Linked DNA regions of Pseudophaeobacter arcticus DSM 23566. The protein of the gene in region 2 interacts with the protein of the main gene of each other region in a pairwise test. Links are inferred from orthologs where the notes say so. Each region holds a gene or a part of one and is shown on either strand. Other genes may lie near its edges. The genes, in order: rpe and eno.

Region 1 (8,567 bases), 950 kb from region 2 along the record:
GCTGTCGGCGGTGCCGCAGATGCATGCTCTGGTGATGCAATTTGCCAAGGAACAGGGGCTGGACCAGCTTGATAGCCCGGTGTTGCAATACGTCTCCTCCGGGGCCGCGCCGCTTGACCCGGACTGGAAGCGCCGCGCCGAGGCCTTTTATGGTGTGGCGCTGCAAAACGGCTACGGCATGACCGAAGCCACGGCTGGCGTCTGCGCCACCAAAAACAGCAGTCTGGGAAATCCGGATATATCGGTTGGGCCACCGCTGCCCGGTGTGGAACTGCGCATTGATGAAAGCGTGGCGGGGGGTGGCGATGGCATTGGCGAGGTGCAGATACGCGGCGACAATGTGATGCTGGGCTACTATCGCAACCCGGAGGAGACCGCGCAGGTGCTGGATCAGGACGGCTGGCTGCGCAGTGGCGATCTGGGGCGGCTGGATGCGCAGGGGCTCTTGCATATCGAGGGGCGCTCAAAAGAGTTGATCATCCATGGCGGGTTCAATGTTTTCCCACCAGAGGTCGAAGCCGCGTTGAATGCCCATCCGCAAGTGGTGCAATCCGCCGTGGTCGGGCGGCGCAGCAAGGGCGATGAAGAGGTTCTCGCCTTTGTGCAGGTCTGCGAAGGAGACCGGCCTGACCCGGCCGATCTGATGCAGTTCGTGCGGGGGCAGTTGGCCGGATACAAATGCCCGGCGCAGATCGTTTTGACCGAGGCCCTGCCAGCAGCCCCTACCGGGAAAATTCTGAAACATAAGCTGTTGGAGCATTTTGCGCAGCAGCTGCGGTGATGTCTTCTTGCTCCTGGGCCAGATTGCCTGGGCCAGATTGCCATGCCGGATTTCCAGGCCAGACTGCGCGCAAAGTGAACAGGTGCCGGGGCGCAGCTACACGGCTTGGGCACAGGGGTGGGCGCAGGGCTTGGGTAGACGGCTTGGGCGATGTAAAACGGGTCCTGTAAAAGGATATGCGAGGGACATTGCCCTCGCCTTTGGTCTTGCAGGAGGAATAGGTCCTGACCTTAGAAGTCTTGCCATTTGCCGTCGCTGCCGTCTCCGGGCGCATTGACCTGTTGCTGAACCAGCTCTTCGCCCCAGTCCAGATAGTCATGCGCAATGCTCGGTTCTGAGGCAGCCTTGGCGATTGGTGGTCTTGCGGCTCGGGGGGCGTTCAGGGTCTGAAATCCTGCGACCACTTCGGTGAGTTTGAGTGCGTCTGCCTTGAGCAGATGACCGGCAGCTGTGGATTGTTCAACCATGGCGGCGTTTTGCTGGGTTACTTGATCAAGCTGGGTGACCCCAATGTTGATCTCGGCGAGGCCGGTGGATTGCTCAACCGCGCCTTCGGTAATACCGGAAACCAGCTCCGAGATCTCGTTTACCCGGCCGAAAATGGAATTGAGCGCCTGGCCGGCTTTGCCAACCAGATCAACACCGCGGCCAACCTGTTCGGCGCTGGCACCAATCAGCGCTTTGATTTCCATTGCAGCCTCGGACGAGCGCTGCGCAAGCCCGCGGACCTCGGCGGCAACCACCGCAAAGCCACGTCCAGCTTCGCCAGCGCGGGCGGCTTCGACCCCGGCATTCAGCGCCAATAGATTGGTCTGAAAGGCGATGTCGTCAATCACTGTGATGATCTGGCCGATATGGCTGGAGGATTCCGAAATCTCGGTCATGGCGGCAACGGCATTGGCGACCACTTGGCGGCTGCTTTTGGCCTCATTCTTGGCCTCATCCATGGTTGCCTCGACACTGCGGGCCCCATCGGCAGCGGCCTTGACCGAGGCGGTCATCTGGTCCAGCGCCGCAGCGGTCTGCTCCAGGGTTGCTGCCTGGCTTTCGGTGCGGTGCGACAGATCATCCGAGGCCTGGCTGATTTCGGTGGCGCCATTGCCGATTGATTCCGAGGCTTCGATCACCTGGGCAACCGTGCCCGAGAGAGTATCAATGGTCTGGTTGAAGTTCTGGCGGAGTTTTTCATGGGCGCCGGAGAATTCGATAGTAATCGGCTGGGAGAAATCACCGCGTGACAGCCGCATCAGCCCGGAGCTGAGATGCTGTACCACGTCGTGTTGTTCCTGTTGCAAGGCGGCGCGGCGTTCTTCGCCGACGCGGGCCTGTTGCAGATCTGTTTGCAAGGCCACAAGCGCTTGGCCGATCTTTCCAATTTCATCCTTGCGGCTCGCTGAGGAGACCTCGGTGTCCAGATTGCCTGCAGAGACTGCAGCGATATCGCTGCAAACGCGACCAATTGGGCGGGTTACCGAGCGGGCAACCAAAATGCAGACCGCGAGCAGAATGGCTCCCATCACCGCCAAAGCTATGAAGATGTTGCGCGACAAGGCCTGGGCATTGGCCAGAATCGGATCAAGATTGCGGCGGACTTCGATCACGCCGCGCAGATCTCCCAATTTCCAATCGGTTTTGGGCGAACCTGCCACTGTGTTGTGGCAGGCGACACAGACTTCTGAGCTCATCTGATCTGCAACCGCGACCCGCAGGAAAGTGCTGCCACCGATCACTTCGGTCTGTTCAAAACTGCGTTCCGGGTCGTTTGACAGGGCGTCCCAGGCCTGCTCCATGAAGCTATCCATGGGGCGGTTGGCGCGGTTTTCAAACGGAAAGGGACTGTAGAGTGAGAAGCTGATCTGTTCCCCGGAAAGAAGGCTACTGACGTCATGCACCAGCGTGGCGGGCAGTGGCAGGGTGTTTGGATCGTTTTTGTGTTCAACCCCAAGAGAGAGAACGCCGGAGGCCTGGGCGTCCGCAACGATGTATTTGGTGTAGTAGCTGCGAATTGTCTTGATCTGACTTGCGGTTTCGATAGCCCCTTCAGTTGCAGCTGAAATGGCATTGTTGCGCATGGCGGAGGGGAGCAACAGCCCTGCCAGCAGGAGGCCGAGGCACAGGCAAAGCGGGATTGGCACAGCTAACTTGAACAAGAGAGAGCCTTTATTCACCTAAACGAACCTTCTATGCTCTAGGGTGCTGCCAGCGAAACAACCTGCATTCAGCTGGTTGCAAGCCAGACGGCAAAACACTGCCAAACGGTACACGACTGGCTCAAGGTGACTTGATTCGGTTAATTTTCCCGAAAATTGAACTTTGTTTGTCGCCACGGTCATCGGGCTGGGGGACAGGCCGGGGCTGACGTCGAAAGCTTGATCCGATCCAGGAGGTGTCAAACTGGTGTGCCCGCCAGCAGTTTGCCATCCGGTTTTGCCCCAAAAGAAAAGAGCGGCCCAAAAGGACCGCTCTGATAGCGTGAAAACCAGCGCAGGGGGGCGCCGGCGCGGCTGCGTAAGATGTGCTCCTGCCTCGTTTGGTTGGGCTCAGACCCAATGGCCTTCGGCGGCGGCACGAATGAGGCGGATGTTTTCGCCATAGACTTCTGGGTTGGACACAGAGCCACCCTTGAACACTGCAGAGCCCGCCACCAGAACATCAGCGCCGGCCTCAACAACCAATGGCGCGGTCTTGGGGTCTACCCCGCCGTCGATCTCGATATGTACCGGGCGGTCGCCGATCATCTGACGCAACTGGCGGATCTTGGTTGTCATGTCGATGAACTTTTGCCCGCCAAAACCGGGGTTTACCGTCATTACACAGATCAAATCGGTGAGATCCAGCAGATGGGCAACCGCTTCGGCTGGGGTGCCGGGGTTCAACGCCACACCTGCCTTCATGCCTGCGGCACGGATCGCCTGCAGGGTGCGGTGGATATGCGGACCAGCCTCGATATGGGCGGTGAGCACATCGGCGCCAGCATCGGCATAGGCGTCGATATAGGCATCCACCGGAGAGATCATCAGATGCACATCCATCACGGTTTTTACATGCGGACGGAAGGCTTTGACCGCCATCGGGCCAAAGGTGAGGTTGGGCACAAAATGGCCATCCATCACATCCACATGCACCCAGTCCGCGCCCTGGGCCTCGATGGCCTGAATTTCCTGGCCAAAATTGGCGAAATCAGCGGAAAGGATGGAGGGGGCAATCTTGATCTTGCGGTCAAAGGACATCGGGCAGTTTCCTTTTGGAAGGACAAAGAGGAGTGTTCTGCCGCCATATACTCTCTTGGCCGCGCTCTGCACAGGGGCAGAATCTGTCTGAAATCCGGTCAGCTTTACAAAAGCTTCATTCGGATGACACAAATCGTTTGATTGCTCGCCTTAGTCAGTGCCGGAAACGAGAGGGACCGACTGTGCTGCGCATCGATAAACTGACGAAACGCTTTGGTGACAAGATCGCGGTGGATACCGCAACTTTGGACATCGACAAACCCTGCATGATCGGGGTGATTGGTCGCTCAGGTGCTGGCAAGTCGACGCTGCTGCGGATGATCAACCGCCTGACAGACGCCAGCGAAGGCCGTATCCTGTTTGAAGACCGTGAGATCACCGGTCTGCGGGGACGTGACAAACGCGCCTGGCAGTCGGACTGCGCGATGATCTTTCAGCAGTTCAATCTGGTACCCCGTATGGATGTGGTCTCCAACGTGCTGCACGGCACGCTGAACCGTCGCTCTACCTTTGCCACCATGTTCAATCTGTTCCCGATGGAGGACATCCACCGGGCGATCGACATTCTGGACCGTCTCGGCATTGCCGAACACGCCGCCAAACGGGCCGAGGCCCTGTCGGGTGGTCAACAGCAGCGTGTCGCCATTGCCCGCGCGCTGATGCAGGACCCCAAGATCATTCTGGCGGATGAGCCGATTGCCTCGTTGGATCCGATGAACGCGCAGACCGTGATGGAAGCGTTGCGTCGCATCCATGAAGAAGACGGGCGCACCGTGATTGCCAATCTGCACACGCTGGATACGGCCCGGCGTTACTGCGACCGGGTTGTCGGCATGCGCGATGGGCGCATCGTTTTTGACGGGCTGCCGGAACAGCTGACCACCGGCGTTGCCCGCGAGATCTACGGTGCGGATGCCAGCTTCTCGGAATCGGCGACCTCGACCGAGATCGAAACCCTGGAACAGACCATTCGGGCTGAGCTGGCCCAGGCCTGATCCGCCCGAACACCCCACTTTCATCACCCGCACCCGATGGGGGGACGGGAAAACTTAACCGGAGAACAAAGATGAAAAAACTGCTGCTGGCCGCCTTGGCCTCGACTGCCCTGACCACACCCGTCATGGCCGAAGAAATCACTCAGTTCCGCATTGGCCTCTTGGGCGGCGAGAACGCTCAGGACCGTTTGAACAACAACGAATGCCTGCGCGCCAAAACCGAAGAGCTGCTGGGCGTTGAAACCAAGCTGTTTGCCCCTGCCGATTATAACGGCGTTATCCAGGGCCTGCTGGGCGGTACACTCGACATGGCCTGGCTGGGCGCCTCTGGTTATGCCAAAACCTACCTGTCCGACCCAGAAGCGGTTGAGCCAATCCTGGTTAAAGTCAACGAGGATGGCGGCTATGGCTACTACTCGGTTGGCTTTGCCCGCGCCGACAGCGGCATCACCTCGCTGGAAGACATGCAGGGCAAAGTCTTTGGCTTTGGCGATCCTAACTCGACCTCCGGCTTCCTGATCCCTTCGATCGAGATCCCTGCAATCACCGGCTCCACCATGACCTCGGGTGATTACTTTGGCGAAGTCAAATTCTCCGGCGGTCACGAACAGACCATCGTTGGCGTCAACAATGGCGACTTTGACGGCGGTGTGACCTGGGCTGACGGTCTGGGCAACTGGGAAGATGGCTACAACTCTGGCGCCCTGCGTCGCGCTGTGGATGCCGGCTTGGTCGACATGAATGATCTGGTGCAGATCTGGCAGTCCAAGCCGATCCCGGAAGGTCCCATCGTTCTGCGCAAAGACCTGCCAGAAGACGTCAAAGTCAAGTTCACCGCCCTGATGGCTTCGCTGCCTTCGATGGACCCTGAATGCGCCTATGGTGTGCTCTCGGGTGAGGCCAAAGGTGTTATGCCAATTACGCACGACGCCTATCAGGCGATCATCGAAGCCCGCCAGTTGAAGTCTAACTGAGACCTCTGAGCGGTTCTTTCTTCGGGGTCCGGGCGGCATTGCCCGGACCCCGTTTTCCAGTGATTACCCGCCGAAAACCGGCCCAGGATCACCCTCTCTCAATTCAGGACGGCAATGATGGCAGATCTGACCGCAGCGCCCCTTACGACGGCGGATATTCGCGCCCAATATGGCGAGATGACCCGGCGCAAGCGTCTCTATGGTGGCATAATTTTGGTGGTGTTTGTCGCATTGATGATGGCAGGTTTCCGCACCGCTGACGACCGCAATGCTGGCTCGTTCTATGACGGCATCACCCATGTCTTTGACTACCCGAACGAAGTTTTGGCCGAAGCCAGCGAGAAGGTTGCTGAGCTTCCCGGCCATCTGGCCAACTTCTTTCCCGCACTGATTGAGACGCTCAACATCGCTGCCGCCTCTACCCTTGTGGGGCTGGTCTTTGGCACCCTGTTGTCGCTGTTGTCGACCCGTGGCATGGCGCCCTGGCCGCGGCTGATCCCGTTGTTTCGTCGCATCATGGATATCTGCCGCGCCATTCCTGAAATTGTCATTGCGCTGGTCCTGATCTTTCTGCTTGGTGGCGGGCCGGTACCCGCGATGATTGCCATTGCAATCCATACGGCAGGCGCGCTGGGCAAGCTGTTTTCTGAGGTGAATGAAAACGCCTCGCTGAAACCTGTCGAGGGGCTTGAATCCGTTGGTAGCAGCTGGGGACAGCGCATGTGGCTGGGGGTTATCCCACAAGTGGGGCCAAACTATGTGAGCTATGCGCTGTTGCGGTTTGAAATCAACATTCGTGCCTCGGCCATTCTGGGCTTTGTTGGCGCTGGCGGTATCGGCTACGAGCTGAAAAATGCCATGTCCTGGGGCCAGGGTCGCTACGACGAGGCCGCCGCTATTTTCCTGTTGTTGTTTGTGACCATCGTCGTGGTCGATCAGATCTCGAGCGGCATGCGTGACCGTTTGATCAATGGAGCCAAGGCATGACCATTATTGAGGCCGACCTGACCCCCGCGACATTGAAACAGGACATGGACCGCCTGTTTCTGAAAAAGAAACTGGTGAATTTTGCCCTGCCAGCCCTGATCCTGGCCTATATGGCCTATGTCTTTGTGGCCTTTGACATGGCAGGTCTGTGGCAGCGGGTCAGCTGGCAGAACGCCCAGACCCTGGTGAGTGACACCTATAGCTACAAAACCCACGTGACGCGGGACAATCGCGACGGCTCGGTCTCGGTCGCCATTGAGGGCGAGCGCAAAGGCGCCTACCCCGAAGGGGAAAGCCCGGCCTGGGTTACGCTGGGAGGGACGGCAGAGGCCGAGACTGTGATTGACCTCGAAAATGGTCATGAGGTGCGGTTTGGACCTGAAAGCATTGAGTATGATATTCCGGGCTATGGGCTTGTCCGGGCTACGCCAACCCGCGCCAAGGGCGTTCAGGCTGAATTGCCTGTGGGCGATGTGCCAGACTGGATCAGCGTGTCCAAGAACCGTCTGGCGATCAAAACCGAGGCCGGTCGTCTGACCGTCACCCGCAATCGCGCTGAAGTCTTCCGGTATTTCAACGGGTGGGAGCTGTTCTTTTTCACCCTCGACAGTCCCTATCATGGGCTGAGCATGGGCGAGGTGCTGACACGTGCTGCAACAGGCGAAGCCGGGGCAATTTTTCACGACTTCTGGAACAACAAGATGTGGCGCCACAGGGATGTTGCCTGGGCCATCGCCGAGACGCTGTTGATGGCTTTCCTGGGCACCATTGGTGCGGCTGTCTTTGCCCTGCCGCTGGCCTTTGTGGCGGCCCGCAATTTCTCGCCCTTTGGGCCGCTCAGATTTGTTGCGCGCCGGTTCTTTGACTTTTTGCGCGGTGTGGACTCGCTGATCTGGACCGTGGTCCTGGCGCGCGCCTTTGGCCCCGGTCCTTTGACAGGTGCGTTGGCCATTCTGGTGACCGATACCGGAACCTTCGGCAAGATTTTCTCGGAAGCCCTGGAAAATGTGGACGAGAAACAGATCGAAGGCGTTGCCTCAACCGGGGCAAAACCGGCACAGCGTTACCGTTTTGGGGTGATCCCGCAGATCACGCCGGTGCTGCTGAGCCAGCTGTTGTATTTCCTGGAATCCAATACCCGCTCGGCCACCATCATTGGTGCAATCACCGGGGGTGGTATCGGCCTGCTGCTGACCCAGGCGATCATCACCCAGAAGGACTGGGAAGAAGTGGCCTATTATATCGTCTTGATCATCCTGATGGTGATGATGATGGATTGGCTGTCAGGCTGGTTGCGTCGTCGCCTGATCAAGGGCGAAGGCGGCAAAAGCAAGCGCAAGGCGCGGGCTGATGGCAAGGCCTTCCTGCTGCCCTAGGCCTGCGTCCCCACGATGACATAACACCCCCTGGCCATTCCACCTGCGTGGCTGGGGCAGATACTGGAAAATACCCCCCATGCCAAAACTCTCCCCAGAGACGCCATTTTTTCATCCTGAGTGCCAGATCAGCGACAGTCGTTTTGGCGCCTATGTTGAGATTGGTGCAGGCAGTCGCGTGGCCAATAGCGATTTTGGCGATTACTCCTATTGTGACCGCAACT
Region 2 (8,636 bases):
AAAGGTATTCTCAAAGCTGAGTCCGGTCAGATCCTTGCGCGTAAAGGCCTGATCTACCTGTGTTTTTGCGTCGTTCAGTGCCACTCTATCCTACCCCTGTGCAACTCCCCGCCCCGGCAGGGCCAACCAGGCGCAAACCAGGCAGCACGCAGAACGGTGAAAATTTGATCATATCACAGAGACGGAATAGCCATTTTCAGAGCGCCTGTCACCTTCGCTCGCGCCAAACTTATCCTAAGGGCTGCGCCCGCTCCACCAGACGCGCAAAGAAGGAGGCGCCAATTGGGGCGATATCGTCGTTGAAATTGTACTTTGGGTGATGCAGGCCTGCGCCATCCCCCTGGCCCAGGAAAAGATAGGCACCCGGGCGCGCGTTCAACATATAAGAGAAATCCTCAGCCCCCATTTCGCGCCCGCCATCGGCCTCGACATTTTCTGGCCCTGACACCTCGCCAGCAACCTCAACTGCGAATCCGGCCTTAGCGGCATCATTGATGGTCGCCGGATAGCCAATCTCATAGTTCAACTCCGCCGTCACACCATAGCTCGCGGCTTGCCCCGCAACGATCTCCTCCATGCGGCGCATGACCATGGCCTGCACCTGCGGGTTGAAGGTCCGCACCGTGCCATTGATATAGGCCGTATCCGGGATCACATTGTCCACGGTTCCGGTGTGGATTTGCGTGACCGAGACCACCAGATCTTCAAGCGTGTGATGATTGCGGCTGATGATGGTTTGCAGGGCCTGGGCAATACCACAGGCTGCCATCACCGGATCGCGGGTCTCATGTGGCATGGCACCATGCCCGCCAAGCCCCTGAATATGAATATGAAACGTATCCACAGCCGCCATCAGCGCACCCGGCGTGGTCACAAAGGTGCCCTCTGGCAATCCCGGTGCATTGTGCAATGCATAGACTTCGCCGATATCAAAGCGCTCCATGATGCCCTCTTCGACCATGATCCGGGCACCGCCAATGGCCTCTTCTGCGGGCTGAAAGATCAGCGCCACCCGGCCAGAGAAATTGCGCGTCTCCGCCAGGTATTTGGCCGCCCCCAGCAGCATGGTTGTATGGCCGTCATGGCCACAGGCATGCATATTGCCCGCATGCTGCGAGGCATAGTCAACGCCGGTTTCTTCCGGGATCGGCAGCGCGTCCATATCGGCGCGCAGCCCAATTGTTGGCCCCTGCCCCGCCGCGTTGCCCTGGCCATTGATGATGGCCACCATGCCAGAGGTGGCAATGCCTTCGTGCAGCTCATCCACGCCAATCTCGCGCAGGCGCTCCGCCACATAGGCGGCTGTCTTGGGCAGAGCCAAAGCCAATTCAGGGATTTGATGCAGATGCTGACGCCAGGTCTTCATCTCGGGGGCAAAATCAGCAATGCGGTTCACGACGGCCATGGGGTGGACTCCTGTGCAAGGATCGGGATTGATGCATCTGACACAGGAACAAGAGAGGCTGCAATGCCCGAAACACCGCCACTACCACCTTTTGACATGACACTGATTCAAGACAAAACCGCAGGAATTGAACGGCTTGTTGCGATCATGCAGGCCCTGCGCGATCCCAGCCACGGCTGCCCATGGGATCTGGAGCAGGATTTTGCCTCCATCGCGCCCTATACCATCGAAGAAGCCTACGAGGTCGCCGACGCGATTGAGCGCCAGGCCTGGGATGAGCTGAAGGGCGAGCTGGGGGATCTTTTGTTCCAGTCCGTCTTTCACGCCCAAATGGCAACGGAGGCCGGGCATTTCAGCTTCCAGGATGTGGTCACCACCATGTCCAACAAGATGGTCTCGCGGCATCCCCATGTCTTTGGCGATGAGTCCCGTGACAAAAGCGCCGACCAACAAACCGCCGATTGGGAAGCCATCAAGGCAGCCGAACGGGCGGGCAAGCAGGAAACCGGCACATTGGACGGCGTCGCCGTGGGGCTTCCCGCCTTGCTGCGGGCTTACAAGTTGCAAAAGCGCGCCGCCCGCGTTGGCTTTGACTGGCCCGTCATTGACGAGGTCATTGCCAAAATCGCCGAGGAAAGCGCCGAGCTGGCCGAGGCCCGTGCCACGCTGACCCAGCTGCAGGTCGAAGAAGAATATGGCGATCTGATGTTTGTCATGACCAACCTTGGCCGCCATCTAGGTGTTGAACCCGAAGCAGCCCTGCGCAAGGCCAATGCCAAATTCATCCGCCGCTTTGAAGGCGTCGAGGCCAAGCTGGCCCAACTGGGCAAACGCCCCGAAGACAGCGACCTGGCGGAAATGGATGCGCTTTGGGACGCGGTAAAGGCCGAGGAACCAAACCCCAACTGACCGCCGTTGCCTCTTTCCAAGAAAATTCAAAATTCCGCCCCGTCCCCTCTCGACAGGTTGCTGGACATTTGTGATGCCCGCTGCGACCCTCACCTTTTGTCACAGGATCCCTCGCATGACCGCCCGCAAAGTAATAATCGACACCGACCCCGGTCAGGATGATGCCGTCGCACTGCTGCTGGCGCTGGCCAGCCCTGATGACATCGAGGTCCTGGGCATTACCTGTGTGGCCGGTAATGTGCCGCTGCCGCTGACCCATAAAAACGCCCGCATCATCTGCGAGGTGGCAGGCCGCTCCGATGTTCCGGTCTTTGCCGGTCGCGCGGCCCCCCTGTCGCGCCCCCTGGTCACCGCCGAAGAGGTACATGGCAAAACGGGGCTGGACGGCCCGGAGCTGTTTGAGCCAACACTGCCGCTGCAGGATCAGAATGGCGTGGATTTCATCATCGACACCCTGCGGCGTGAACCGGCTGGCACGGTGACGCTCTGCCCGCTGGGGCCGCTCAGCAATATTGCCGCCGCCTTTCAGGCGGCGCCGGATATCGTGGATCGGGTGCAGGAGGTGGTGCTGATGGGCGGCGCCTATTTTGAAGTCGGCAATGTCACCCCCGCGGCTGAGTTTAACATCTACGTCGACCCGGAAGCCGCTGACATCGTGCTGAAATCCGGCATTCAAATCACCATGATGCCGCTGGATGTCACTCATAAGGCCCTGACCACCCGCCCCCGTATCGAGGCGCTGCGGGCACTGGGTAATCGCGCCGGGTCTTTCACCGCTGAGATGCTCGATTTCTTTGAGCGGTTCGACATGGAGAAATATGGCTCAGAGGGTGGCCCGCTGCACGACCCCTGCGTGATTGCCTATCTGATCCAGCCCGCGCTATTTTCGGGCCGCCAGATCAACGTCGAGATTGAAACCCAGTCCGACCTTACCCTTGGCATGACTGTTGCCGACTGGTGGGGTGTCACCGCGCGCGCGCCCAATGCGCTCTTCATCGGTGATCTGGACGCCGAGGGGTTCTTTACCCTCATCACTGACCGTCTGGCCCGCTTGTGAGCGCCGCCCTGCATCTGGCCCGCCCCGAGCATCTGGAAAAGCTGCTCACCCTGGTGGAGGCCTTCCATATCGAAGAAGGCCTCGACACCAGCCCAGAGCAGCGCCGCGCCGGGATTGAACCGCTGCTGGAAGGCATTCCCTATGGTGCCGTCTATATCATCGGCCCCACCCGTGCCCCCATTGGCTATATCGTGGTCACCTTTGGCTGGTCGGTGGAATTTGGCGGCATGGATGGGTTTGTCGATGAGATCTACATCCGCCCGCCCGTGCGCGGCCGTGGTCTCGCCTCCGAGGTGCTGATAGAGCTGCCCAAGACCCTGGCCCAGGCCGGGATCAAGGCGCTGCACCTGGAGGTGGACCGGGACAATGAACAGGCCCAAAGGCTGTACCAGCGCGCCCGGTTTCATCCCCGCGACCGATATATACTGATGACAAAACTGCTCTAGGCCAGCAGCCACGCGGCCTAGTCCAGGTTGCGCATCAGCCCGATATTGCAGGCCGTGGCATAGCCCATGGCGCGTTTGATGCCGGGCAACAGGGCCGCGCCATTCATCGCGTAGCTCAGCTCAATCAATCCCTTTTCGCCAAAGGCTTTTACAATCTGCGCCCGCGCCTCAGTATCATCGGCGCGCTCGGCGGTCACGGCCTGCGACAGGGCCACCACCGCCGCAAGCTCTGGTGTCAGCTCCCCCTTGGTCAGGATCGCCTTGATCAAAGTTTTTGGCAGGCCGGCCTGCAGCGCCAGATTGATCTCTGCCTCGACGCAGGTCCCACAATCGGCGGCCAAAGCACCGGTCAACCGCGCCGCGTGATAGGCCTCTGGTGGCAGATGACGGTTCGGGTTCACAAACCCGAATATCCGGTTGTACCGCGACAAAAGACCAAAATCAGCCTCTGCGATGGCGTGGGTATAGTCCAAGGGAACATTCAGCTGCTTTTCAGCGCGCCGGATCATAAAATGGGCAATTCTACGAAGCATCAATAGGTCCTCGAAACAAGTGGGCCGAGGCATTTCTGCCCCGGCCCACTTAGGATTGCAAGTTCCAAATCCCTTTGAAACCCCGCGTTGTAAACCCTCTATTTCAGGATCGAGCGGCCTGCATATTCGGCAACTTCGCCCAGCACTTCCTCAATGCGGATCAACTGGTTGTATTTCGCCAGCCGGTCAGAGCGCGCCAGGGAACCCGTTTTGATCTGACCACAGTTGGTGGCCACGGCGAGGTCCGCAATGGTGGCGTCCTCGGTCTCGCCCGAGCGGTGGGACATCACATTGGTGAAGCCGGCGCGATGCGCCATATCCACGGCCTTCAGGGTCTCGGTCAGGGTGCCGATCTGGTTCACTTTGACCAGCATCGAATTGGCACTGCCGCGTTTGATACCTTCGGCCAGACGCGCCGGGTTGGTGACAAACAGATCGTCGCCAACCAGCTGTACCTTATTGCCGATGGCGTCGGTCAGGGCCTTCCAGCCATCCCAGTCGTCTTCGCCCATGCCATCCTCGATCGAGATGATTGGATAGTCATTCACCAGCGCCGCCAGATAGTCGACGTTTTCCTCAGAGGACAGCACCTTGCCCTCACCTGACAGGTGGTATTTGCCATCCTTGTAATACTCGGTGGCGGCGCAATCCAGCGCCAGGTAGATTTCCTCACCGGGGCGATAGCCAGCTTTTTCAATGGATTTCAGAACAAAATCAAGCGCCTCGCGGGTGGAGGCAATGTTCGGAGCAAAGCCACCTTCGTCACCGATACCGGTGGACAGGCCAGCGGCTGACAGCTCTTTCTTCAGAGTGTGGAACACCTCGGCCCCCATGCGCACGGCCTCGCGGATATTGTCCGCAGCCACAGGCATGATCATGAATTCCTGAATGTCGATGGGGTTGTCAGCGTGTTCGCCCCCATTGATGATGTTCATCATCGGTACCGGCAGCATGCGGGCAGAGGTGCCACCAACATAGCGAAACAGCGGTTGCGTGGTAAAGTCAGCGGCGGCCTTGGCCACGGCCATGGACACCCCCAGAATGGCATTGGCGCCCAGACGTGCCTTGTTTGGTGTCCCGTCCAGCTCGATCATTGCACCGTCAATCGCAACCTGCTCGGTGGCGTCAAAACCAACCAGCTCTTCGGCGATTTCACCATTGACGGCGGCAACCGCTTCCAGCACGCCCTTGCCAAGGTAGCGGTTCTTGTCGCCGTCGCGGCGTTCTACCGCTTCGTGGGCACCGGTAGAGGCCCCCGAAGGCACAGCGGCGCGGCCCATGGTGCCGTCTTCCAGAATCACATCGACCTCAACCGTGGGGTTGCCCCGGCTGTCGAGGATTTCGCGGGCGTGAATGTCGATAATTGTGCTCATTTGGACGGTCCTTGACTGCAACAAAAGATGCCTGCGTCATAGCAGCCAAGGGGCAAATGTAAACAGGTCTCGTTATCGCTAACACGGTTTATTTCACGAGGTTAGGGCTAACATATCGCTGTTTGCGCCACCGGTATCGATGCCGTTTTCGGCGCCTGCAGACTTCGGCCTCACGCTAGGGCGCGACACCAGCAGTCCCAGGCTTTGCAGAACCCCCAGCCCCCGCGCGCTGCAGCCGCGCCTGTTCACGGGCCAAACGCCGTTCCCGCACAAAGGTATAGAGGCCAGAGGCAATGATCAGCGCGGCACCACCTAGGGTCATGGCATCTGGACGCTCACCAAAGACCAGCACCCCAACCAGAATGGAGAACAACAACCTGCTGTAGCGAAACGGCGTGACCGCTGATGCATCCCCGATACGGGTTGCCGTCACGATGGCGTAATAGCCTGCGACTCCAAAGACGATCCCGCCCAGCATCATCCCTATCTGGCGACCATCCAGCCCGGTAGGCTCACCGCCGGTTGTGACCAGCAACAACCCACCGGCCACCACCACCGAGGCAAAGGCCTGAAAGCTGACAACCGCCGAAGAAACGGTGCTGTCGACCATACGGGTCAGCAAATCCCGTGCGGCAATGGCCAGAACGGCCACCAGCACCAGAATCACCGAAGGGTTAAAACCTGCCAACCCAGGGCGTACAATCATCAAGACCCCGGCAAAGCCCACACAGATCGCGCTCCATCGCCGCCAGCCGACCTGCTCGCCCAGAAACAGCGCAGCCCCCATGGTGATGACCAGCGGCAGCGCCTGAAACACCGCAGCAACCGTGGAAATATCAACCAATGACAGCGCAGTGGCAAAGGCCACGGCCCCCACGGCCTCGGACAGGGTGCGCAGGATCGCCGCGCCCCGCCAGGCTGCTGGCGCAAAAAGATTGTCGCCCCGGTACACAGCCGCAGCCGCAAAGACAGCCCCAGAGCCCAGGCCCAGCATGATCAGGATCTGTCCCACCGGAATCTCCCCCGACAGGCGCTTGATGAACATATCTTCCAGGGTAAAGGCGGCCATGGCCGCAATGATAAAGAGAATTCCGTTTAGATTGTTCACGCCAGGCCCTCCAAAAACATGCGTACTGCTATGCCTGCCGTTTGTCACCGGACCACTGCAGCACCCGGACAGGAAATGCGGATCAACCAGAGGCACCGCAAGCCAATTCACGACATGGATCACAACAGTTTGTGGGTTGGGACTTCACAAGAGTTGATAGGTTGAAGAAAAGTCATGCTCTGCCTGGTCCCGTGCCGACCTTTCTACAGAGGCAGACCTGCGCCTTCTGACGCTTAATCAGAGGGGGTATTTTTCTTCAGGGGCACGCCATAAAGCTCCAGCTTGTGACCTTTGAGCTGATAGCCCAGCTTGGCCGCGATGCGTTCCTGCAGGGCTTCGATGTCGGGATCACAAAACTCGATCACTTCGCCGGTATTGATATCAATCAGATGATCGTGGTGATCCCGGTCTGCGTCCTCGTAGCGGGCGCGGCCATCGCCAAACTCCAGCCGGTCCAGGATCCCGGCTTCCTCGAACAGTTTGACGGTGCGGTAAACCGTGGCAAGCGAAATCCCGCTGTCCAGCGCGCTGGCACGGGCATATAGCTCTTCCACATCCGGGTGGTCGGCACTGTCCTGCAAGGCACGGGCAATCACCCGGCGCTGGCCGGTCATCCGCAAGCCCTTGGCCTCACATCGAGCGATAATCGTCATCACGTTTTGCTTTCCGTCCACTGGTCTGGGTTCTCTATGTAGCCAATCAACGCGCCGACGAAAACCAAAATCCCACCAGAACTCGTCATTGACTTTATCCACAGAACACCCCATGTGAACCTCAGGCATCCTTCCCTGCCGCGTGAGCAGAGACAGCCCGGACGCGCACCATATGCGCGACAGACCCGGTGTCTAGTGAAGTGCCAAGGTTCCCAAAATCACGCGTGGGGCACTTGCAAATCCCAGCGGCCAGGCATTCGTCTGCGCCCGCTTGAGGGCTTTGCCCCACCAAAAGCCAGCGCATTTTGCGACTGGTCGACACGGTTCGTGCCATAGGCATTGAGCCGCGAAAGGACGATACGTGACTGAATTTTCGACAATGGGTCTACCCGATCTGGTTCTGGCCCGTCTGGCCGATATGGGTCTGAAGGATCCAACCCCGATCCAGGCCCGCGCCATTCCCCATGCTCTCAACGGTGAAGACGTGCTGGGTCTGGCCCAGACCGGCACCGGTAAAACAGCCGCCTTTGGCGTGCCCTTGATTGCCCGCATGCTGGACTATGGCCGCAAACCTGCCGCCCATACCGTGCGCGGTCTGGTGCTGGCGCCCACCCGCGAACTGGCCAACCAGATTGCCGCCACCCTGAAAGACCTGACCGAAGGCACCCCGATGAAAATCGGCCTGGTGGTGGGCGGTGTTTCAATCAACCCGCAGATCCAGCGCATTTCGCGCGGGACCGACATTCTGGTGGCCACCCCTGGCCGCCTGCTCGACATCCTGGACCGCAAGGCGCTGGATCTTGGCTCCTGCGATTTCCTGGTGCTGGACGAGGCCGACCAGATGCTGGACCTCGGCTTTATCCACGCCCTGCGCAAGATTTCCGCCCTGCTGCCCGAAGAGCGCCAGACCATGCTGTTCTCGGCCACCATGCCAAAACAGATGAACGAGATCGCCAATTCCTATCTCAACCGCCCCGTGCGCATCGAAGTCTCGCCTCCCGGCAAACCCGCCGCCAAGGTCACCCAATCGGTGCATTTCATCGCCAAGGCGGAAAAGCTGAGCCTGCTGAAGGAACTGCTGACCGAACATAAAGATGAGCGCACTCTGGTCTTTGGCCGGACCAAACACGGTATGGAAAAGCTGATGAAAGT

Evidence for each region.
Region 1: the proteins of eno (region 2) and rpe interact in binary tests that used the Escherichia coli proteins (3 or more experiments, as listed by UniProt). The link is inferred for Pseudophaeobacter arcticus DSM 23566 from one-to-one orthologs.

Annotation. Positions count from the first base shown.
Region 1 is NZ_KI421507.1:2,993,902-3,002,468, reverse strand. The notes cover bases 2,167-4,958. They hold rpe (ribulose-phosphate 3-epimerase), read right to left. Parts: upstream 4,012-4,958; coding sequence 3,322-4,011; downstream 2,167-3,321. Other genes in these bases: phnC (phosphonate ABC transporter ATP-binding protein), read left to right, coding at 4,194-4,958; ARCT_RS26515 (methyl-accepting chemotaxis protein), read right to left, coding at 2,167-2,853. Outside these bases: ARCT_RS0118740 (class I adenylate-forming enzyme family protein), read left to right, coding at 1-781; more of ARCT_RS26515, read right to left, coding at 1,012-2,166; more of phnC, read left to right, coding at 4,959-5,006; phnD (phosphonate ABC transporter substrate-binding protein), read left to right, coding at 5,078-5,980; phosphonate ABC transporter, permease protein PhnE, read left to right, coding at 6,098-6,967; phosphonate ABC transporter, permease protein PhnE, read left to right, coding at 6,964-8,343; ARCT_RS0118700 (LbetaH domain-containing protein), read left to right, coding at 8,423-8,567. UniProt on the Escherichia coli protein: Catalyzes the reversible epimerization of D-ribulose 5-phosphate to D-xylulose 5-phosphate.
Region 2 is NZ_KI421507.1:2,047,958-2,056,593, forward strand. Bases 3,587-6,447 are described here. They hold eno (phosphopyruvate hydratase), read right to left. Parts: upstream 5,724-6,447; coding sequence 4,449-5,723; downstream 3,587-4,448. Other genes in these bases: ARCT_RS0113875 (GNAT family N-acetyltransferase), read left to right, coding at 3,587-3,817; ARCT_RS0113880 (carboxymuconolactone decarboxylase family protein), read right to left, coding at 3,835-4,350; ARCT_RS0113890 (DMT family transporter), read right to left, coding at 5,899-6,447. In the rest of the region: speB (agmatinase), read right to left, coding at 1-84; ARCT_RS0113860 (M20 aminoacylase family protein), read right to left, coding at 230-1,405; mazG (nucleoside triphosphate pyrophosphohydrolase), read left to right, coding at 1,469-2,314; ARCT_RS0113870 (nucleoside hydrolase), read left to right, coding at 2,430-3,371; more of ARCT_RS0113875, read left to right, coding at 3,368-3,586; more of ARCT_RS0113890, read right to left, coding at 6,448-6,831; ARCT_RS0113895 (Fur family transcriptional regulator), read right to left, coding at 7,065-7,484; ARCT_RS0113905 (DEAD/DEAH box helicase), read left to right, coding at 7,846-8,636. UniProt on the Escherichia coli protein: Catalyzes the reversible conversion of 2-phosphoglycerate (2-PG) into phosphoenolpyruvate (PEP). It is essential for the degradation of carbohydrates via glycolysis.